Regions from separate parts of the Exiguobacterium sp. UBA6309 genome, predicted to be linked through region 1. Evidence: predicted binding sites of a transcription regulator. Region 1 holds the regulator's gene; each other region holds the start of a gene.
The links. The regulator Rex, encoded in region 1, represses fermentation and respiration genes when NADH is low (regulators of the CRP and FNR family bind a similar motif). The targets are predictions, from matches to a motif close to TTGTGAAATATTTCACAA.
Positions count from the first base shown of each region.

Region 2: a site for Rex is predicted at 3,090-3,107, ahead of B3M90_RS04410 (cytochrome ubiquinol oxidase subunit I). Genes of this name have one in related genera too.
Region 3: a site for Rex is predicted at 3,939-3,956, ahead of adhE (bifunctional acetaldehyde-CoA/alcohol dehydrogenase). Genes of this name have one in related genera too.

Region 1 covers NZ_DJTL01000037.1:53,640-61,726, reverse strand. Annotated here, with positions in the region: gene B3M90_RS13165 (DoxX family protein) at 1-170, shown strand, start outside; gene B3M90_RS13160 (flavin reductase family protein) at 190-783, shown strand; gene B3M90_RS13155 (hypothetical protein) at 929-1,369, opposite strand; gene B3M90_RS13150 (ATP-binding cassette domain-containing protein) at 1,351-3,252, opposite strand; gene B3M90_RS13145 (redox-sensing transcriptional repressor Rex) at 3,420-4,079, shown strand; gene B3M90_RS13140 (twin-arginine translocase TatA/TatE family subunit) at 4,079-4,276, shown strand; gene tatC (twin-arginine translocase subunit TatC) at 4,284-5,063, shown strand; tRNA gene B3M90_RS13130 (tRNA-Ala) at 5,168-5,243, shown strand; gene B3M90_RS13125 (S8 family serine peptidase) at 5,466-8,087, shown strand, end outside.
Region 2 covers NZ_DJTL01000017.1:18,832-26,918, forward strand. Annotated here, with positions in the region: gene B3M90_RS04390 (FAD-dependent oxidoreductase) at 1-474, shown strand, start outside; gene B3M90_RS04395 (disulfide bond formation protein B) at 544-939, opposite strand; gene B3M90_RS04400 (LysR family transcriptional regulator) at 1,005-1,895, shown strand; gene B3M90_RS04405 (N-acetyldiaminopimelate deacetylase) at 1,879-2,991, shown strand; gene B3M90_RS04410 (cytochrome ubiquinol oxidase subunit I) at 3,226-4,623, shown strand; gene B3M90_RS04415 (cytochrome d ubiquinol oxidase subunit II) at 4,636-5,658, shown strand; gene B3M90_RS04420 (potassium channel family protein) at 5,763-6,431, shown strand; gene B3M90_RS04425 (Cof-type HAD-IIB family hydrolase) at 6,469-7,245, opposite strand; gene B3M90_RS04430 (DNA-dependent RNA polymerase subunit epsilon) at 7,419-7,634, shown strand; gene rnjA (ribonuclease J1) at 7,631-8,087, shown strand, end outside.
Region 3 covers NZ_DJTL01000005.1:148,248-156,334, reverse strand. Annotated here, with positions in the region: gene B3M90_RS00920 (hypothetical protein) at 1-1,066, opposite strand, end outside; gene adhE (bifunctional acetaldehyde-CoA/alcohol dehydrogenase) at 1,259-3,853, opposite strand; gene B3M90_RS00910 (beta-class carbonic anhydrase) at 4,190-4,741, shown strand; gene B3M90_RS00905 (Na+/H+ antiporter family protein) at 5,056-6,375, shown strand; gene B3M90_RS00900 (DedA family protein) at 6,500-7,093, shown strand; gene B3M90_RS00895 (hypothetical protein) at 7,153-8,037, shown strand.

The DNA.
Region 1 (8,087 bases):
CAATCCTCATCATCGGTTCGATGCTTGTCGCGATCGTTAAAGTACACGGTGCGAATGGTTACTGGGTGACGCAGAACGGGTACGAATACAACATGGCATTGATCGTTATCGCCCTTGGAGTGGCGATGATCGGTGCTGGAGACTATTCACTCGCTGCACTCATCGGGTGAGGAAAAAGGTGGGTCATTCATGAAGTTCGAGGCATCAACGCTTAGCGCAAAAGACAATTATAAATTACTGATCGGAAGCATCATTCCGCGTCCGATTGCCTTCGTGACGACGCTAGGGGAAGACGGGACGGTCAACGCCGCCCCCTTTTCCTTCTTTACGGTCGCATCAAGTAGTCCGCCACAACTGGTGATTGCCGTACAACGGACGGATCAGGGACAAAAGGATACGGCACGTAATATCCTAGCAAAACAAAGCTATGTCATCCATATCGTCAGCGAAGAAATCGTCGACGCTGTCAATGAGACGGCTGCGCCACTCGCTTACGGTGAAAGTGAACTCGAACGGACGGATTTAACGCTCGTCGATAGCGATGCAATCGACGTGCCCGGAATCGCGGAAGCGAAAATCCGGTTCGAGATGCGCTTAACACAACATGTCGAGCTAGAAGGTGCCGATCTTTTGATCGGGGAAGTACTGCGCTATCACGTCGCGGATGAACTCGTCGAGTCGTTCCGGATCGATGCGGCAGGATTGAAGGCTGTCGCTCGCTTAGCAGGAAATGATTATGCGACGATCGGGAAGACGTTTACGATTGCTCGACCGACAAAATGATAGAAGTGTGAATGCTTGATTCAGTGTACGATCCATGTTGACGACGAACGTTTCGATTTAAATAAAAAGGAGTGGTGAGACCGGTCTAGCTACCGGAATCTCCACTCCTTTTTTCATATCGCGTATCTAGTTCATCGATCGGACTTCAAGGTTGTGGATCGATTTCGTTTGAAGAACCTTCGAGTCCGTGACGTTTACTATACTGATAACCATCGAGCAAATAAAAAATGATTGCCAGCGCCCAAACCCCGACACAACTGATCAAAAAGGCAGTCAAGGGAGTGACGCTACCATAATAGGATATGATCAATGGATCATTGAGTTCGACGAACAGTTGTGTCGTTAGAAGCGTACAACATAGTCCAGAGAGTAGACTGACGAGAAGACCGCTCCATGTCTGGATGACAAGTCCGATCATGCAAGAAATCAGAAGGAACAAAGGAAGAGCAGCATTAAAGGCATCCGGGCGGATGAAGGCGGACACGTAGTCCGCATACATCGGAACGAAATAAAGAATACCGGATAACAGTCCTTGAATCAGGTTGATGAAAAAGCTTTTCGTTCGCATCAGTGTTGGTTCTCCCATCGTTCCATCAATTCAAGTAGATCGACATCGATCTGGTCTCGTTCCGCAGATAACGCTGTCGCTTTTGGAATATCATTAAAAACTTCCGGTTCGCAAAGCAACTGTTCGATTTCCGCTGAACGCTGTTCGAGCCGTTCAATATCTTGTTCGAGTTGTTCGATTTGCTGACGGCGTTTTTTTTCTTCTTTCTGTGCTTCTTTGTCGATCGTCTTCGATGCCGTGACTTTTGCCGCTTTTGCCTCTTCGGCTTCAAGGCGAGCGATTTCTTCTTGTTCAGCCTTCTTCTCTGTGTAGTACGAATAATCGCCGAGGTATTCTGTCACACCAGCTTCACTCATCTCGATGACGCGTGTCGCGATCCGATCGATGAAGTACCGGTCATGGGAAACGAAGAGTAGCGTACCTTCATAGTCGACGAGAGCGTTCTCAAGGACCATCTTCGAATCCAGATCCAAGTGGTTCGTTGGCTCGTCAAGGATGAGGACGTTAGTCTTCCGGAGTTTCAGTTTTGCGAGCGCGAGACGTCCGCGTTCGCCACCGGACAATTCATGGACAATCTTGAAGACATCGTCGCCGCTGAACAGGAATTGTCCGAGCACAGAACGGACTTCTTGTTCGCGCATCAGTGGCCATTCGTTCCAAATCTCATCGATGACACGATTCCGGTCATTGAGTTCTGCTTGCTCTTGATCGTAATACCCGATCGAGACGCCGGTGCCAAAACGGAAATCACCGAAGAGAGGACGTAAACGACCGACGAGGACTTTTAAGAGCGTCGACTTCCCGATTCCGTTCGGTCCGACGAGTGCCAGTGATTCGCCGCGTTGCAAGCGGAACGTGATGTCTTTTGAGACAGCTTCTTCGTAACCGATTGCCAATTGATTGACTTGAAGAACGTCATTCCCGCTCTGTTTTTCGATTGGGAAGGAGAGGACCGTACTGCGTTCATCTCCATCTGGTCGGTCGAGCCGGTCGACCTTCTCGAGCCGTTTTCGAACGCTTTGAGCACGCTTTGTCGTTGTCGCCCGAGCGATGTTTCGTTGAATGAAATCCTGCATCTTCGCGATTTCTTCTTGCTGCTGTTCGAACTGTTTCATTTCTTGATCGTACAATGCCGCTTTTTGCTCGAGGTACTTCGTATAGTTCCCAGTGAACTTACGACAGACATTACGAGAGAGCTCATAGACGACATTGACGACTTGATCGAGGAAGTACCGATCGTGCGAGACGATCAGAACGGCACCACGATAACCACCGAGGTAACTTTCAAGCCAAGCGAGCGTATCGATATCCAGATGGTTCGTCGGTTCATCGAGAATGAGAAGCTCTGGTGCTTGCAGGAGCATCTTCGCTAAGGCGAGCCGTGTCCGTTGACCTCCGGACAATGTCTGGATCCGGCGTGAGTAATCGTCTGGATAAAAGCGCATGCCGTGCAGGACGGAGCGAATATTCGCTTCGAACTGATAACCACCTGCTTCTGAGAAGTCATGTTGTGCTTGATCGTACGTCTTCAGAAGTCGATCGTAAGCGACCGGGTCGTTCAAGATGTGCTCCATGCCCATCTCGATTTCCATCCGGCGCAGTGTCCGTTCTTGTTCTTGCAGATGTTCAAAGACGGTCAGCATCTCGTTCCAGATCGTCTCATTCGATTCGAGACCACTGTCTTGCGCGAGATAGCCGATTTTGACATCTTTACCTTTCATGATATCGCCCGAGTCATGACTGAGTTCACCAGCGATGATTTTGAGCAAGGTTGATTTACCGGCACCATTTCGACCGACGAGCGCAATTCGGTCGCGCTCTTGTACTTCCAATTTGATATTTTCTAAAATCGGCTCGACGCCGAATGATTTCGAGAGTTGGTTGACTTGTAAGAGTATCATTTCCATCCATCCTTCCACCCTTTAGTCTATCACGAACAAAAGCGCGAGGTCCTGCGGAATATATTATTTGTGACTCTATGTGAAGTGGTTTACAATCAAGGAGAGTAGAAAGCTTTTTGCAAAGATTTGGGTGCCACGATGGATGTGGCCGAAGGGGGAACTGCAGGATGAATGGATCAGACACAAAAATTCCACAAGCGACAGCAAAACGGTTGCCGCTATATTATCGCTTCATCCAAAGTTTATACAATTCAGGCAAGCTCCGCGTCTCTTCTGCTGAGTTAAGCGAGGCGGTGAAGGTTGATTCAGCAACGATTCGTCGCGATTTTTCCTACTTTGGGGCACTAGGGAAGAAGGGGTATGGATATAACGTTCAACATCTCTTAACGTTTTTCCGGAAAACCTTGAATCAAGATGAGGTGACGAATGTTGCCTTGATTGGGGTCGGTCATCTCGGAACAGCGTTTGCAAATTATAACTTTTTAAAGAATAATAGTACTCGGATAGTCGTTGCGTTTGATGCGGACGAAGAGAAGGTCGGAACAACGACGCATGACGTTCCAATCTATCATGTTTCGGACATGAAAGAACAAATCGAAGCGAATCAGGTCGATGTCGCCATCTTGACGGTTCCATCCCAGTTCGCACAGTCAGTAGCGGATGAGTTAGTCGAGTATGGTGTGACAGGCATTCTGAACTTCACGCCTGCACGGTTGAACGTGCCAGCGAGCGTTCGGGTTCATCACATCGATTTATCGATCGAGTTGCAGTCGTTAGTTTATTTCATGAAGCATTATTCGCAATCAGCTGAAGGAGTGAAATCATAATGGAAAACCTTATCCCGCTCACGTTAGGTATCGGACCTGCGAGTATCGGATTAATTGCTGTCGTCGCGTTGATCATCTTCGGACCGAAGAAGTTGCCGGAATTCGGTCGTGCTGCCGGTCAAACATTGAAAGAGTTCAAGAATGCCACGAACGGCATCATGGACGACGATAAAAAGGACGAACCGAAAGAGAAGTGATTGAATCATGACGGTTGATCAAGAACAAAGCATGACGTCGCACCTAGACGAACTGCGTAAGCGGATTGTCTGGTCGCTCCTCATCGTCGTCGTCCTGTTCGCTGTCGCATTTCCGCTCGTTCGACCGCTCGTCCGTTTTCTGCAAGCGGACTTAAAAGAGCTCGGTATCGGATTAAATGCCTTCAACGTCGCCGATCCTTTAATGTTGTATTTGAATCTTGCGTTCATCATCGCGCTGATTTTAGCGTCACCGTTCTGGATGTATCAACTGTGGGCATTCGTCCGACCAGGGCTTTATGAAAAGGAACAAAAAGCAACACTGACGTATATTCCAGTCATCTTCTTTCTATTTTTGGCTGGTGTAGCCTTCTCGTATTTCTGGTTGCTTCCCTTCTTGCTCGAAGTCTCAACGGATCTCGGGAAAGAATTGGGGATCGAGCAAGTCATCGGGGTCGAAAACTACTTCAGTTTCTTGATCCGGTTGACGATGCCGTTTGGTCTTCTCTTCCAATTGCCGGTCGTGACGATGTTCCTGACACGCCTTGGTCTTGTGACGCCATATTTCATGCGAAAGAATCGAAAATATGCGTATTTCGCGCTGTTCGTCGTTGCGGCATTGATCGCACCGCCGGACGTGACGTCACACTTGATGATCTCAGTGCCGTTGTTCGTTCTCTATGAAATCAGTATCTTGATTTCCGCGCGGACGTATAAAAAGGTCTTGATCCTCGAGCAACAGGCAGAGCTTGAACGACAGGCGGATTTGATGCGTGAATTGAATAAATGAATCGTGAATTCCTTCCAGCCATTTCGGGAGGAATTCTTTTTTATGAAAGCGTTATGTTTATATTGATAAAGCAGTTAGCGATGCGTATACTAAAGATAATTCATGGGGGCTTAGCTCAGCTGGGAGAGCGTTTGGCTGGCAGCCAAAAGGTCGTCGGTTCGATCCCGATAGTCTCCACCAAGTTCATACGTTCAACTCCTCGAGTGCTCGAGGAGTTTTTTTATGTTCCCAGTTAAATTCCTTCCAAATATAAAATGTCACCAAAAAGAAAAAAATTAAAAAAATAGACAAATATAAATTGTTTATTTCCATTAACTTCATTAAACTAAAAATACAGAATTTTCGTTAAACTGTTTTATTAGTATTACTACTATGGTTTTACAGAAAAGGGGAAACGAACGCATGAAGAAGAAGATTGCACTTATGGCAGCCGTCTTAATGACGTCTTCCAATCTAGTCAGTGCGCAAGGTGCACTGTCCTCGCAAGACAAAGCGACGGGTCAAAAACCGCAGGCGCTCTCACTGAAGAAATCGGGACAAGAAAAGAACTACAAACAATCGGATAAAGTCCGAGTCGTCATCGAGATGGAACAAAAACCGGCGATTCAAATCGCCCAATCTCAAAACAAGCGGTATAGCACATTGAGCAATGCCGAAAAGGAATCGATCAAGGATCGACTCGTCAGCGTCCAAAAATCAGTCAAGTCAGCTATCGCTAAAAAGGCGATTCCTGTTACATATAAAGAAAGCTTCACAACCGTCATCAATGGATTCAGTGGTGAAGTGAAGTTCGGTGACATCGAAGATATCAAACAACTCGAAGGAGTCAAAAGTGTACATATCGCGCACGAATATGCGCGCCCAACCGTCGATAAAGGTGCCAAGCCAGACATGCTGTACAGCAAGGACATGGTCAATGCGAAGGAAACGTGGCAGGACTATGGCTTTAAAGGGGAAGGAACCGTCGTCGCGGTCATCGATACGGGGATTGATCCATCGCACAAAGACATGGTCTTGAGTCCAGAGACAAAGGTGGATTTAACCTCTTCGAAGGTCGATAGTGCGAAAGAAACAAAAGGTTTAAAAGGAAAGTATTTCACGGAAAAAGTACCGTACGGCTATAACTATGCCGATCACGACAGCGAAATCCGTGACTTAGGTGCGGGGGCATCGATGCACGGGATGCACGTCGCAGGTACGGTCGGAGCAAACGGCGATGAAGCAAACGGTGGTATCAAAGGGGTCGCGCCGGAAACACAGCTCCTCGCGATGAAAGTCTTCGGAAACGATCCAGGAATGCCATCGACATTCAGCGATATCTACATTAAAGCGATCGATGATGCGATTGCACTCGGAGCCGATGTCATCAACATGAGTCTCGGTTCGACGGCATCGTTCGTCAATTCAGATGCTCCAGAACAACGCGCAATCGTCAACGCGATGAACAACGGTATCTTGTGTGCGATCTCTGCTGGTAACTCGGCGTTTGCAGGTCATGGTGCGGGTAATCCATATACAGCAAACCCGGATATCGGTGTCGTTGGTGCACCAGGATTGACGAGCCAGGCGCTCCAAGTCGCGTCACTCGAAAATACGAAATTGACGCTTGAAGGCATGGCGCTGACGATCGACGGTCAGGATGCCGGTTATTTGGCATACCAAAAACAAGATTCGCCGAATCCGATTGCCGTCTTCGATAAAGAGAAGAAGGATGTCGTGTATGTCGGTGACGGTCAAGCTTCGAACTATGAAGGTAAAGACGTCAAAGGGAAAGTCGTCTTCGTCGTGCGTAACGGTGGTTTCAACTACGGTATGATCCAAGCAGAAGCTGAGAAGCAAGGGGCAGCAGGTGTCATCGTCCGCGGTCGAGTCGATCACGGGGATTACGTCAGCATGGCGCTCAACAATCCGACGATTCCACTCGTCACGCTTAGCATCGCGGACGGGAATGATCTCGAAGCAAAAGCAAAAGAAGGCAAGGCAATCGCAGTGACATTTGACGGAAAAGCGGTCTCAACCGATAACCCGGTCGCAGGACAAATGTCTGACTTCACGTCATGGGGTGTCACGCCAAGCCTTGACTTCAAGCCAGAAATCACGGCACCAGGTGGGAAAATCTATTCGACGCTTAATGATAACGAGTATGGCGTCATGAGCGGTACATCGATGGCAGCACCACACGTCGCTGGTGGAACAGCACTCGTCATGCAACGGATTGCGAAGGACTTCAAAGTCACTGGTGCAACACGCGTTAAACTCGCCAAAAACATCTTGATGAATACATCGCGTCCGCAACTCGATCAAGGAAAATACAACGCAGAACTGAAAACAGGCAACTTCTACTCCCCACGTCGTGAGGGAGCTGGACTGATGGATCTTCGTGCTGCGATGAAGACACCAGTCGTCATCACAGAGACAAAGTCAGGTGAAGGCAAGGCATCCTTGAAGGAAGTCGGCGAGAAGTTCACATTCACGCTTGATTTAAAAAACTACAGCAATGAAAAAGTGACGTATAAGCTAGCGGGAACGGTTCAATCAGATCTCGGTGCACAAGGATCGAACTTCCTTGAAGCAAATGGAATCTTCAAAAAAGGAACGATTGGTACGGTAGATGCCAACATAGGCACATACCCGATCTCATTTGCAGTCGGCTCGAAGAAAGCGAGTTCAGTCTCGATTAATCCGAAGAGCTCAACGAAAGTCAGCGTGTCAGTCGATTTGAAGAACACGACTGACTGGGCGAACGAGCTTCCGCTTGAACAAGTCTTTAAAAACGGCTACTTCGTCGAAGGATTCGTCCGTCTGATCGATACGAAGAGCAAAAATCCAGAACTGACAGTTCCTTATGTTGGATTCAAAGGAAAATGGGATCAAGCTCCGATTTTAGATGCACCATTGTACGATAAAAACAACACGTTCTACGGATTGACAGGTCTAGCGACTGAAGTGAAGGACGATTTCGAATTCCTTGGTACGAATGCCGCTGGAAAAGTTGTCGCGAACAAAGTCTCGTTCTCACCGAAC
Region 2 (8,087 bases), on a different contig from region 1:
ACACCGCATGCGAGTCATGAACCCGTCGAAGTTTTCGTGTATGATCTCGGACTTCAGCCTTATATCCAAACACCGTATTCATACATCTACGACCGTTCGCATCGAGCGTTCATCACGGATTTATCGCATTATGATGCAAGCCTCGCACCAAAGGATGGTCAAGTCCTTCAAGCAATCGCTTATCTTGAACACGATCGACTTGAGGATCCTGATTATATCGGACATGTTCGAAAGGGAATCGAACAGATGCTTGACGTTCATTTCACAGACTGGAGAGAACGTATCGTTGCAGAACGAACGATTAAACGAGCAGTCGTACAAGAAATCAAATGGAAAATGGGGCAAGGTCCTCTTGCGACTCAAATTCCGGGACATGCAGGTGTCGCTTTCGTCGGAGACTGGTGTGAAGGGACGGGACAACTCTCAGAGCTTGCGTTCTCAAGCGCCGTAAGTGTTTTCAATCGATGGACGTGATGTAAAATGACGAAAGAAGGAGAAGCCGAATTGACTTCTCCTTCTTTGTATTGACCAAAGATTCATATCTTACGCTTCATTGTTCGAACGTGCTGGATAGAACGCCAGAATTAATAGTAATGTAAAGGCAATGAGACTCATCATCGGAATCGTCAAGAAACCGAAATAGTTGACCCATTTGATGAGACAGCCACTCGAACATAACGCTTCGCCATCGGGTAAACGCTCAAGGATGACATGGTACAAGGCGACACCAAAGCCGGCAAGCACATATAGGCGTACAAAGAGTGGATCGATCGTTTTCGACCGGAATAAGGAAATAAGTAAATAAAAGGCTGTCGTATACATGAATAGTCGTTGCCACCAACAGAGAGGGCAAGGGATGAATCCACGAATTTCACTAAAATAGAGACTGCCAAGCGTTGCAATCGTTGAGATGATGAACATAAAATGATAGCGTGTCATATGTATCGTCCTTTCTAACGTGTTAAACTAATGCCATCTTATATCATGAGGAGTCGAATCTCACATTGCAAGTGTCGGAAATGGAAATGTTGATCACTTTATCGGAAGAATTGAATATGAGGCGAGCTGCTGAACGATTATTCGTTTCACAACCTGCGCTTAGTCAACGTCTTGTTGCGATTGAGAGACGCTGGGGAACCAAACTATTCATTCGTTCATCGCGTGGCTTAAGCATCACACCGCAAGGAGAAAAAGTGATTGGTCTCGCAAAAGAGATGAATCGGAAGGAACTGGAACTAAAAAGTGAATTGACAGCAGAAGAGGGAGCCGTGTATGGAACACTTCGAATTGCTGTCGCCTCCATCATGGGGCAATATTGGCTTCCCCGTGTCTTAAAACGATTCGTCGAGCGTTATCCGCATGTGCGTGTCCAGTTGGTCACCGGATGGTCAAGTGAGATGATGCGTCATATGTTAGAGGAACACTTTCATATCGGGATCATTCGTGGAAACCCGGACTGGAAAGGTGTTAAAGAGCGCCTTTTTTCAGACCCGCTCTATCTAGTTGATAGTGAGTTGACGTCGATTGAACAATTGCGTGTGACGGATCGCCCGTTCATCCAGTTCAAAAGTGATTCGACGTACTATCAAGAAATTTTAGAGTGGTGGCAAGATCGGTTCGCAAGTCCCCCATCTCGGACACTGGTCGTCGACCAAATCGAGACATGCAAACAGATGGCGTTACATGGCATCGGTTTTGCGATCTTACCTGAGTCGACGATTCAGCAATCGAATGAAGTCATGCAGCTTCCGTTGAAGACATCATCCGGAAAAGTACTGAAGCGAGATACTTGGATCTTGTCCACGGAGTCGATGCTTGAATTAAAACAAGTCCAAGCTTTTTGGGACATCGTAAAAGAAGAAGGAGGAAGTCAGTCAGATGGAATACGCCATTGAAATGCGGCGCGCGCTTCATAAAATACCGGAACCCGGGTTCAAGGAATTTAAGACGCAAGCTTTTATATTGGAACAAATTCGTGCATATCCGCCAGATCGTGTCACATATGACACGTTCGAAACGGGTGTTTTCGTTCGAGTGAAAGGATTGACTGGAAACCGAACGATCGGGTATCGCGCAGATATTGATGGGTTACCGATTGAAGAAGCGACAGGGCTTCCGTATTGCTCAGAACACCCAGGGTTCATGCATGCATGTGGTCATGACATGCATGCCTCGATTGCTTTAGGGTTGATGAAACGGATCGTTGAACTACCAGTCATGGATGATGTCGTCTTTTTATTCCAACCGGCAGAAGAAGGACCGGGCGGGGCGGAGCCGATGATTAAAAGTCCGTTATTTGAAAAATATCGTCCGAGTGAGATGTATGGTCTTCACGTTGCACCGGAATATCCAGTCGGTACGATTGCTAGTCGTCCAGGCGTACTGTTCGCGAGTGCTCGAGAAGTTCATATCACGATCTATGGTCAAAGTGGTCATGCGGCTTTTCCTCATTTGACGATTGATACAGTTGTTGCGCAAGCTGCCTTGATCATGCAATTGCAAACGATCGTCAGTCGATCCATTAATCCGATGAATTGTAGTGTCATCACGATTGGGAAAGTGGATGCAGGTATTCGTGAGAATGTCATTGCCGGTAGAGCGGTTCTTGACGGAACGATGCGTGCGCTAAACGGCGAAGACATGGAAAAACTCGAACGTCGTGTCCGTGACATCATTCGAGGAATCGAAGCTTCGTTTGGTGTTAAAATCGATCTGCAATTCGGTAATCGCTATTATGAAGTCGTCAACGACCGGCAAATCGTGGATAAATTCTCATCATTCGTAAAGATGAATGCCAACTATATCGAATGTGACGCGGCGATGACAGGGGAAGATTTTGGTTTCATGCTGAAAGAGATCCCAGGGATGATGTTCTGGCTCGGCGTCGATAATCCGACATCTGGTTTGCATCAACCAACATTAAACCCGGATGAATCAGCCATTTCTTTTGTCATTGATTTACTTGACCATTATTTCCGAGAGTATGTTTAAAAGTTTTTATGAAATAATAAAGGATATAAAGCTTTCCCTTTCGAATTCAGGAATGGGAAAGTTTTTAATATATGTAGGAATAAGAGTTTTCGAACATTTTGTGAAAAAAATCACGTGTATATGTGAACAATTTGTTACATCAAACATTATAAACAGACACAAAGGGTTATGTTCTCTATGATACGGTTATAGACCATATAGAGAAGTATGTTTTAGGAAGAGGGGGCTAAATACATGTTCAATGATCCCGTAGTGCTCAGTCGATTGTTGACAGGGCTCACACTAGCGTTTCATATTATTTTCGCGACGATTGGTGTCGGAGTACCGCTCATGGTACTGGCAGCTGAATTCATAGGTCTGAAACGCAAAGATCCAGATTATATCTTATTAGCAAGACGGTGGACGCGTGGATACGTCGTTACCGTAGCGGTCGGTGTCGTAACAGGGACGGCAATCGGCTTGCAACTATCATTACTTTGGCCGTCACTCATGCAAGTAGCGGGTCAAACAATTGCTCTGCCACTATTTATGGAGACGTTCGCGTTCTTCTTTGAAGCGATTTTCCTTGGTATTTACTTGTATACGTGGGACCGGTTCAAAAATCCGTGGTTGCACTGGTTGATTGGGATTCCAGTCGTCATTGGTGCGACAGCATCAGCGTTCTTCATCACGACAGTCAACTCCTTCATGAACTCACCAGAAGGATTTAAGATCGTCAATGGTACGTTGACGCAAATCGAACCATTAAAAGCAATGTTTAATACAGCGACACCGACGAAGGCGACACACGTCATCGTTTCAGCTTACTTGACTGTTGCCTTTATCTTGGCAGCAATCGCGGCGTTCCATTTGCTTCGCAAAAAGACACTCTCAGCAGCAGAGACGGCATATCATAAGAAAGCTCTTCGTCTCACTGTCATGGCTGGTCTGATTTTCGCGTTCTCGACAGCACTTGTCGGTGACTTCTCAGGGAAATATTTAGCGAAATACCAGCCAGAAAAACTAGCAGCTGCGGAATGGCATTTTGATACGACAAATGAAGCAGAATTGATTTTTGGTGGGATACTTGATCAGCAAGAAGACGGCAGTTATGAAATCAAAGGAGCCGTCAAAATCCCATATGCGCTCTCAATTCTTGCAGGTGGGGCTCCGAATACGGAAGTCATCGGTTTAAACGAATTCGCAAAAGAAGATCAAGCACCACTGATCGTCCACTATTTCTTTGATATCATGGTATCGATTGGGATGTACTTGACTGCTATCTCTGCTTTGTTCATCTTGGCATTCCGATTGAAAAAATTGAATCCATATAATAAGTGGATTTTACGAGGGGTGTTCATCGGTGGTCCGTTAGCGATGATTTCAATCGAAGCGGGATGGATGTACGCTGAGATTGGTCGTCAACCTTGGACGCTTTACGGTATCATGCGAACAGCGGACGCGGCGACGACTTCAACAGCGGTTGGTCCGATGCTCATTTTATTCAGTGCATTGTACTTGTTGCTTGGCACGATTTGTACGGTCGTCTTATTACGGATGTTTAAGAAAAACACGGTTGGAAAAGAACTTCAAGAACTTGCTGAAAACCACCATGCACGCGGTGAAGCAATGTTCGTGGATGATAACAAGTAAGGAGGGAACGATTTGGACGTTCAAACACTAGGGATCACGGTCCTTTGGACTTTCCTGTACGGATATCTCATCGTTGCCTCAATTGACTTCGGTGCTGGATTTTACGCCTTTTATTCAAAATATACGAAGCGGGATCATCTGACGAATCGATTGATTCTTCGTTACCTCTCTCCTGTTTGGGAGGTAACGAATGTCTTCTTCGTATTCTTCTTCGTAGGACTAGTTGGGTTCTTCCCAGACTCCGCTTACTATTTCGGTACGGCACTACTCGTACCAGCGTCAATTGTTCTTGTCTTGATTGCGATTCGTGGTAGTTTTTATGCGTTCGCCAATTATGGATCAAATGACAGCATGTTCTACACATTTTTATATGGAGCGACAGGGTTGCTGATTCCTGCTGCGATGTCGACGACATTGACGATCAGTCAAGGTGGTTTCATCCGCAAAACGAATGATACAGTTGAGTTTTTAGGAACGAAATTATTTTCGAACTTTTACTCGTGGACGGTCGTAGCGCTCGCTATCGTATCTGTCTTATACATCAGCGCGATGTTCCTCTTATTCTACGCGGATAAAGCGAAAGATGAGGGAGCTACGCCGCTTATTCGGAAATGGGCACTCTTCTGGAGTGGACCAACAATCCTCGTCTGTGCGCTCGTCTTCTTTGGACTGAAGAACCAAGCAGCATGGCATTATGAAAATATCCTAAACGGCAACTGGTGGTGGTTCGCTGCTAGTTTCTTATTTTTCCTCATTGCCGTGACACTCGTCTATATGAAGAAAAACTATGGCATCGCGTTCGTCGCGGTCATGCTACAATATGCAGTCGCGTGGTTTGGTTACGGATATACACACTTGCCGTATATCTTGTATCCATATATCGATATCAACAAAGCAGTCGTAAACGAAACGATGGCTTCCGCACTCGTCGTCGTTTTCATCTTCGGACTTTTACTCTTAATTCCGGCGTTGTATTTGATTTTACGGCTCTTCTTGTTCGATAACGATTATGTACGTGGAAAATCATCAAAATAATGAATGGATAAACGCCTCTGCGATTCGCAGAGGCGTTTATAGTATTTTTAAATTGAATCGGGTACACTACTAAGGAAGAGCGATTGTGAAGGAGAGTTGTGAAAATGAATGGAGAGTTTGCAGTAATCGGACTAGGGCGTTTTGGTGGCTCGATTGTCCGCGAATTATCGAAAAACGGCTATGATGTCTTGGCAATTGATTCCGATGAGGAACGTGTCAACGAATTCATGGGGATTGCGACACATTCTGTCATTGCCGATACGACCGATGAGAACGTTTTAAAAAGTTTGGGGATTCGAAACTTTGATCATGTCATCGTCGCTATTGGGGAGAACATTCAAGCGTCTATCTTGACGACGTTGATCTTAAAAGAGCTTGGTGTACAATCGATCACCGTCAAAGCAACGAATGATTACCATGAAAAAGTATTGCGAAAAATCGGAGCGGATTTCATCGTTCACCCTGAGCGGGATATGGGGGTTCGGATTGCGAACGGATTGATGAGTTCGAATATCCTTGATTACTTAGACTTATCACAAGAATTTTCAATCGTTGAGATTAAAGTCAGTGATCAGATGGCAAAACAAACCTTAATTGATCTCGACTTACGAAGTAAATATGGAGCAAACGTTGTCGCCATCAAACGGGGTGAAAATGTCATGATCTCCTTGCAGGCAGATGAAGTCATTGAAAAAGGCGATTATCTCGTCGTCATTGGTGAGAATGAAGATCTTGATCGCTTAGAACGCGCGATTCATAAAGTAAAGAATTAAAAAAAGCTGAGGCATGCCTCAGCTTTACATCTATCTATTAGATGAGTTGGAATTCTTTAAGTCCATGTGCGATACCGTCTTCAAGAATAGGTTTCGTGACATAATCGGCAGCGGCTTTTGTTTCCGGAAGTCCGTTGCCCATTGCAATACCAGTCCCGACATAGCGTAGCATTTCAAGGTCATTGAGAGCATCTCCAAAAGCAAAGGTATCCTCGCGGCGAATGTTTGTCAATTTCAAGAACTGTTTGATGCCTTCTGCTTTCGAGGAACCGACGTTGATGACATCCATCGCATGGGGATGCCAGCGAATGAAATCAAAAGCATCGTAACGTTTGATGTAATCTGTTTCTTCTTCTGCCGTACAGTAGACAAGCGTTTGGAACACATCGTGAGACAAGAAGGCTTCTTCATCGTGAAGCGGTAACGGCATGTCGAGATCACCGAGCGAATCAACGACATGAAAATCATTTGATTTCGTTGTAAAACCTTTTGTTTCGCCAAGATAGACAAGCGTATGTCCGTTTTCCTTTGCTTGTTGCGTCAAATGTGTCAGATCGACTTTAGGTTGTGGACGTTTGTAGATGATTTCGTTTTGATGAACCACAATTTGCCCGTTGTAACCGATGATCGTATCAATGTTGAGCAACTCACGAATCCCAGATAACATTGCGGGACCGCGTCCAGTCGCGAGTGCTACATACACACCGTTTTCTTGAAGTTGACGAATTGCCTGTTTTGTTGATTCCGGAACGAAATGACCATCATGCAATAAGGTTCCGTCGATATCGAAAAAGACGACTTTCTGATTTGCCATGGTTTCACCTTCTCTTTTTAATTGGTCGAAATGACCTGTTCATGTGAAAGTATAGCATAACCAAAAGCGTGTTGCCGGAAGGGAACATGCGGAATAAGGATGAAAAATAGTCCATGTATCGTGTATACTGTACTAAGGACAAAAAACAATGTACTGATAAGGAGTTGCTAGACATGATTTTTAAAGTATTTTACCAACCGCTTCGTTCGGAAGCACCTGTTCGTGAACGGACAGAAACGATGTATGTAGAAGGGGAAAGCATTCGTGACGTGCGATCAACGATTGACCACCTCAAAGAGATCAACATTGAGTTCATCCGCGAAGTTAGTGGAGAATTTTTGACATACGAACAACAACATCCTGACTTCAAGGTTGCGACGTTCGAATGAAGTTCGTCAAAAACCATCAAGCCGCCGTCTTCGCACTCGGTGGACTCGGGGAAATCGGAAAGAACACGTATGTCGTTCAATTCCAAGATGAAATCATCGTCATCGACGCGGGTGTCATGTTCCCTGAGGATGAATTACTCGGAATCGACTATGTCATTCCGGATTACACTTATTTGATCAAGAACAAAGATAAGGTCAAAGGGGTCTTCATCACGCATGGTCACGAAGACCATATTGGCGGTCTTCCTTTCTTGCTTAAACAAGTAAACTTACCGATTTACGCTGGAAAAATTGCAATGGGTCTCATTAAAGTCAAACTAGAAGAACACGGTTTGCTTCGGAATGCAGAACTTCATGAAATCGATGAAGATTCGATCATCAAGTTTCGGAAGACGAGTATCTCGTTCTTCCGTACGACACACTCGATTCCGAACTCGTTCGGTGTCGTCGTCA
Region 3 (8,087 bases), on a different contig from region 1:
CAATTGCTTGGATCGTCTGTCGTGCGACACCGAAATCAACAGGATCAAGCTTCAATTGTGTCGCTGATAAATCAGGACGTTCTCCACCGATTAACGTCAGCAATTGTTCCGTCACCCGATTCGTATCAATCCCATCGACAACTTTCTGAATCGAGTCATTGAGCTGTTCCGTTGAAGTCTCCCCGTTTAGCATCGAGACCGGGATTTCCGCATTCGCTCCAAGGACGTCTGCTTGATACACGACTTGTCCACCATGAATCCAGTCATACATCCCTCCACTTCCGGCGTTCAGACTCGCAACGGTCAATGCCGTTCGTAGTGAGGAATCACCGTCATACTCCGCTTCGTCCTGCACCGTAAAGACAAGTTGGAGCGTACTCGCGAACATCAAAATCAGCAAGCTGGCACGTCCGGCAGCTGTCAGACCGGATAACTTTTGCGGGAAAAACGCCATCCAACCAAGCAGACTGACGACGAGAAGTGGTAAGATCCCGCTCATCGCATAGCCGTCTTGTAACGCAAGGAATGGGACACTGTTTCCGCGTCCGGCAAGAACAAACCAGATGATGCCGACCGTTAAAAAGAAACTGACCGATCGAATCGTCCACCCAAGCCGACTTGCCTTAATCCGTAACACTAAAAATAACAGGACGATCAATCCGATACCAAAAACAGAATAAAGCAACGTGCCGTAAGAGACATCGAACGTCAATGGCGCGAGGACTTGTCTTAAGTCAATCCCAAACAACGATAAGACGTCGCCGGCAGAACTTGCATCCAGCACCTGATTGATGATCCCTTCTCGGACTGCGCTCGGCATCGTGATCGACAGCCCACCGACGAACAAAAGCATCAACGAAACAGTGATGTCTGTCTCTTCCCATGTGATATCCGCCTGTTGCATCTGCTTCACGAGATCCTGATAGTCTGAGGATGAGGTGATTTGTGAAGTCAAAAATGCCATCACACCGTAGATGACACCGAAAAAGATGAGACCGATGAGGACGCCATACAGGACGTCCCAGACGGAAAACCGTCGTTGTTTCCTTTCTTGCCTTGACTCCATCCCATTTCCTCCTTTTTATGTCTGATGTTTGAATATTCCTGCTACAACGAAACCAAAAACATCAAATTCATTCAACAGCCATTATATCCCACTTTTTCTCTGACTGTCTCCACTGATTTCCAAAATAAAAACCGACCTCTCAGAGTGAGAAGCCGGTTGAACGATCTTTTGCCATAGTATTTTTTTCTCTATTTAGATGCCTTCGTATGCTTGTTCCATGATCGTCCGTAACTCAGCGACAAGCGGCATCTTCGGATTCGCTGTCGTACATTGATCTTCGAAGGCATCGACTGCCATCTTTTCGAGTTTTGCCTCGAAGTCTGCTTTTTGAATGCCTTGTGCCTTGAATGACATCTTGATGTTGAGACGTTGTCCAAGATCAGCAACGGCTTGAATAAGTGATTCGACCCCTTGTTCTGTCGTTGCTGCCGGAAGACCGAGGTAACGTGCGATGTCGGCATACCGTTCATCGGCGACGAATGATTCGTATTTTGGGAATGCTGCCAGTTTCGTTGGGCGTGACGCATTATAACGAATGACGTGTGGCATCAGGATCGCGTTCGTCCGTCCGTGTGGTGTGTGGAATTCCCCACCGATTTTGTGCGCGATCGAGTGGTTGATTCCGAGGAAGGCGTTCGCGAAAGCCATCCCTGCCATCGTTGACGCATTGTGCACTTTTTCCCGAGCTTCTGCGTCAGATCCGTTCTCGTACGCTCGTGGCAAGTAGTCAAAGATCATCTTGATTGCTTTAAGTGCCAGTCCATCCGTGTAGTCGTTCGCAAGGACCGATACGTATGCTTCTGTTGCGTGTGTCAAGACATCCATTCCGGTATCAGCAGTAATCGAAGCCGGTACAGTCATGACGAATTCCGGATCAACGATCGCGACGTCGGGTGTCAAGGCATAGTCAGCAATCGGGTATTTGACGTTTTTCTCTTTATCCGTGATGACGGTGAACGGTGTCACTTCTGAACCCGTACCCGATGTCGTCGGAATCGCGACGAACTTCGCTTGACGACCGAGTGTCGGGAATTTGTAGGCACGCTTACGGATATCCAGGAATTTTTGACGCAAGTTTGAGAACGTTTCGTTCGGCTGTTCATAGAAGAGCCACATTCCTTTTGCAGCATCCATCGCTGACCCACCACCAAGAGCGATGATCAAGTCGGGTTTGAAGTCACGCATGGCTTGGGCACCTGTCTGAACAGTCGTCACCGATGGATCTGGTTCGACTTGGTCGAAGATTCGGTAACTGACGGACTGTGGCAAGTTTTGAATCACTTTATCGGCATAACCGAACTGTACCATCGTTGGATCGGTGACAATCATGACGCGTGAGACGTCAGTCATTGACCGGAGGTACTGAACGGAGTTCTTTTCGAAGTAGATTTTTTCTGGTACCTTGAACCATTGCATGTTCACGCGTCGTCTCGCCACCTTTTTGACGTTGAGTAAATGTTTCGCAGTCACGTTTTCAGAAACAGAGTTTTTCCCGTATGAGCCGCAACCGAGTGTTAGTGATGGTGTCAACTCGTTATAAAGATCACCGATTCCGCCATGAGCAGATGGACTGTTGACGAGAATCCGGCAGGCTTTCATGCGGAGTCCGAACGCTGTCATCAAATCATCGTTCGTCGTATGAATGACGGCGGTATGACCGAGACCCCCGATTTCAAGCATCTGTTCAGCAATCGAAAACGCTTCTTCGGTGGATGCAACGCGGTACGCACCGAGTACGGGACTGAGTTTTTCATGAGACAGTGGTTCTGCTGCTCCAACGTGCTCGAGTTCCGCGACGAGCATGACCGTCGTTTCCGGAACATCGATCCCAGCTTTTTCTGCAATCCATGTCGCAGGTTTCCCGACGATATCCGCGTTGACGGCACATGTATCGGTTTTGATTACGAGTGATTCGAGGCGTTGTTTTTCTTCCGGTGTACAGAAGTAACAACCGAGTGCTTCCATTTCTGCACGGACCGTTGCATATATTTCTTGGTCAACGATGACGGCTTGCTCAGACGCACAAATCATCCCGTTATCAAACGTTTTTGAGAGAACGAGATCGCTGACTGCCCGTTTGACTTTTGCAGATTGTTCAATGTAGCAAGGAACGTTCCCTGGTCCAACACCGAGTGCCGGCTTACCTGTTGAATATGCTGATTTGACCATTCCTGCTCCACCTGTCGCAAGGACCATGGCGATGTTTTCGTGGTTCATCAAGACTTTCGTTGCTTCAAGTGATGGTTCTTCGACCCATTGAATGCAGTCTTTCGGTGCCCCTGCTTTGATGGCTGCGTCGCGGAGTGTTTTCGCCGCTTCGACGGAACACCGTTGTGCCGACGGGTGGAACGCGAAGACGATCGGGTTGCGGGTCTTGATCGCAATCAATGCTTTGAACATCGTCGTCGATGTCGGGTTCGTGACTGGTGTGACACCACAGACGACACCGACCGGTTCAGCGATATACGTGATGCCGTTTTGTACATCTTCTTCTAAAATCCCGACCGTTTTTTCATGACGTAGACTGTTGTAGATGTATTCTGTCGCAAATATATTTTTAATCATCTTATCTTCAAAGACACCGCGACCTGTCTCTTCTGTTGCGAGACGAGCAAGTTCGACGTGCCGTTCAAGTCCGGCAAGTGCCATATCACGGACGATCGTATCGATTTTTTCTTGATCGAATGTCAATAACTCCTGTAATGCACGTTGTCCTTTTTCAACGATTTGTCCAATTGCTTGTTCGACCGGCGTTGCCGTCGATTTTGTTTTTTCTTTCACAGCCATGAGTGGTTTCCTCCCTGTCGTGGAACGAATCTGAGTTTGATTTGCCAACCATTATGTCAGGAATGCCAAGCTGTTTTTCAATAGTTTGTGCTTTCCTTCACAAATCAATCATAACTCCTTTTTCCTGTTTTGTGCATGACCATCCTGTGAATTCCCTCACATCCTTGGTAACGTTTACATCTATTGCGGATTCTCCTTTTTCATCGTTTTGCTTCATGTACATGGATGTGTGCGATTTGTCACACCTTGCGTTTTCCTGACTTGATAGCCGTTTCATCATCTTGTATTCTGATATGGGGTACATATTAAGAGCTACCACTAAAGGAGGACACTTCAATGTCAGTTGTACAGGAAATGCTAGCCTTCAACGAGCGATTCGTCGCCGAAAAACAGTATGAGCAGTTCGTCTCGGATAAGTTCCCGGATAAAAAGGTCGTCATCCTGACATGTATGGATGCCCGCCTAACAGAACTTCTTCCACACGCACTCGGCCTAAAAAACGGGGATGCGAAGATCATCAAAAATGCCGGTGCTATCCTATCGCACCCATTCGGTTCCGTCATGCGCTCGATTCTCGTCGCGTTGTATGCCCTTGGCGCTGAAGAAGTCGTTGTCATCGGTCACCACGATTGCGGCATGAGCACGATTGATCCTAAACACATGATCAGCGAAATGAAGGATCGAGGTATCGACCAACAGATTCTTCACACGCTTGAAGTATCAGGTGTTGATTTGAACCAATGGTTACGTGGCTTTACGTCAGTTCAGGAGAGTGTCGCCCACTCCGTCAGCCTCGTGAAGAACCACCCATTACTGCCACCTGGTACGAATGTCCATGGACTCGTCATCGACCCAGGGACCGGTAAACTCGACGTCGTCGATTGCTGATTGCTCTCTTATAGAAGAAACTCAAATAGATTCGGGATATTCTACTCCGTCTTAAATTAAAGATGATGTGCCATTTTCTCGTAATGGAGAAGGATGGCACATTTTTTTGTGTAAGCCATTTTCAGTGATCTATATGCTTTTCCCTTCATGCTTCCAGGTATTAAAAAATAAGACTTTTATACAAAGCTAGAAAGCCTATCGTGAAGTCATTTAATACGAGGTCAGACTTTTATCCTTGACAGTGTTTCAACATGGCTGTAAGATACTTTAGTATAGTGCAGCGATAACAAAAGAAAGTGTGGTTTTACCGAATGATTAACGCCGTATTGTTTGCCGTCTTTTTACTATTCATCTTAGCGATCTTCCGCGTCCACATCGTGCTCGCGATGGTCATCAGTGCGTTCGCCGGCGGTCTCGTCGGCGGTCTTGATTTAACGAAAACAACCGAAGCGTTCGCGGGTGGTCTTGGCGACGGAGCCGAAATCGCTCTTAGTTACGCGATGCTTGGTGCGTTTGCCGTCGCCCTCTCGAAAACGGGCTTACCGGATGCTCTCGCTCACGCATTGATCGCACGTTCACGAGGTAACGCAAGTGCCGCATCAGTCAAGAAGTTAAAAGGATTCATCTTGTTCGCGATTCTGTTACTCGCGATCAGTTCACAAAATGCTCTACCGATTCACATCGCCTTCATTCCGATCATCATTCCGCCGCTTCTTGGTCTTTTTTCTCAGTTGAAGATGGACCGACGTCGAATTGCGATCATCATGACATTCGGTCTCGTCACACCGTACATGTTCTTACCGATCGGATTCGGAGACATCTATCTGAATCAGATTTTACTGAAAAACCTGAAAGCTAATGGTCTTGATACGACGGGAGTTTCTGTCATCGAAGCAATGGCGATTCCAGCACTCGGAATGGTCGTCGGTCTCTTGATCGGTCTGTATACGTACCGGAAAGAGCGGACGTATGAAATTCGTGATATCGCCCCGGACGACTATGAAATCCCGGTCATTACGAAATCGAAACTTGTTCTAAGTGGTATCGTCGTCATCGCGACACTGATCGTTCAACTGCAGACGGAATCAATGATTCTTGCTGCATCGACGGGACTCATCCTCTTCTTGTTGCTTCGTCTCGTTCGATTCAGTGAAGCAGATGACGTCATCACGCGTGGTATGCGGATGATGTCATTCATCGGTTTTGTCATGATCTCAGCGAACGGATTCTCGAATGTCTTGCGTGAGACGGGTGATATCGAACCGCTCGTTGAGAACTCAAAAGCATTGATGGGCGACTCCCAACTTGTTGCCGCGTTCGTCATGCTCTTGATCGGTCTTCTCGTCACGATGGGCATTGGATCAAGTTTCTCAACTGTTCCAATCATCGCTGCGATCTTCGTTCCACTTTGCATCCAGTATGGCTTCAGCTTAGAAGCGACGGTTGCGATCATCGGGACAGCAGGTGCTCTTGGTGACGCTGGTAGCCCCGCGTCAGACTCGACGCTTGGACCTACGAGTGGTTTGAATGCCGATGGTCAGCACGATCATATGCGAGAAACCGTCATTCCGACGTTCTTGCACTACAATATTCCGTTGCTCATCTTCGGTACGATTGCTGCGGTCGTGTTATAAAAACAAGACGGATTCGCTATCATGGTGGATCCGTCTTTTTAATTGTCTCCGTTTTTTTCCTTTTCATTTGATCTTCGGTTCTCTAAAATAAAGGAATGTACTGATTACAAAGGAGTTGTCTTTCGTGTTATCTCAAATCGTCAACCAGATTTTACTTTCACTTGCCGATCTCGGATATTTCGGTATCGCCCTCGGGTTGATGATTGAAATCATACCGAGCGAAATCGTTCTCTCATACGGCGGATTCATGATTTCTCAAGGAACGATTAGCTGGCCACTCGCTGTCGTCGCCGCCGTCATTGGCGGATTGTTGTCGCAATTGTTCTTATATTGGTTTGCTCGCTATGGCGGTCGTCCATTGATCTTGAAGTACGGAAAGTATGTCCTGATCTCTGAACATCATCTGGATTTAGCTGAACGCTGGTTCTTGAAATACGGTCAAGGTGTCATCTTCGGAGCTCGCTTCATTCCTGTCGTCCGCCATGCCATCTCGATTCCAGCTGGTCTTGCGAAAATGGATCAAACGAAGTTTTCGCTCTACACGGTTCTTGCCATCATTCCATGGTCAATCTTGTTCCTCTATCTTGGAGAAACACTCGGAACGAACTGGCGCTCGATCAAGGAAGTCGCTGCACCATATACGAATGGTGTTTTGATTGCTGCCGTCGCCTTAATTATCGTCTATTTCTTCTATAAACGCCGTCAACGGTCGGTTTAACTCATTAAGCAGTCTGTCTGTCGACGGACTGCTTTTTACAACAGACAGGAGGTCGTGCCATGCTCACATACCCGCTCGCCCATTTCCCGCTACGTCGTTTGACCGCATCCTATCGTTCTGGAAGCCCGGTCGCAACTGGCATCACTGTCGACGGACATATTTTAATCGTTGAAGAATCGATTGATGAATTTCGTGAAACACAGATCCTCTCCATTCATCAACTGAAGGATGACTGGCGAAAGACGACGATCGTCGAAAGAAACGACATCGACTTTTCCCTCGTTGATCGTTTTCCAGACGGACGGCTGTTACTCGTCGCTTCTCGTTGTGATGATGATATCGACGGCACATGGTTGCCAAACGCCTTTATCTACGATCCTCAAGGTCAGTTACTGAATAGCTTTTGTTTAGACGACGGGATTCAAAATATGCAAATCGACGAACAAGGTTGGATTTGGGTCAGTTATTTTGATGAAGGTGTCTATGCCGATGCCGTCACGAGTTCGAATGGTGCTTTCGGTCTGGTCGCTTTTGACGATACAGGTGAAGTGCAGTATAAGAATCGGCAATATCCGATTGATGATTGTTATGCTCTGAATGTCTGTTCATCAACAGAAGTCTGGTTCTTCTACTACTCCGATTATCGTTTCGTCCGTATTAATCAAGAGGACGATCTCGTTTGTGAGGCTCCTACGATCGCCTTTTCTCAGTTCGCTCGGTACAATGACCATCTACTTGCTGCATACTCTGATGACATACAATTACTTGAACGAAATGGAACACGTTTTAAGGGCATTCGTTCGATTCGTTTCATGACCGAACAAGGAAATTCCCTGTCAGGCGATCTTACAATGCGTGATGATTTGATCGTCTTAGCAACTGCTGAGCATCTGTATGTCGGGAGATTAGGTCAACAACTTGACACTCTATTAATGGGCGAATGAAAGCTGTTACATATTTGTTTCATGAATATCTGATTATTGAAAACTCTATT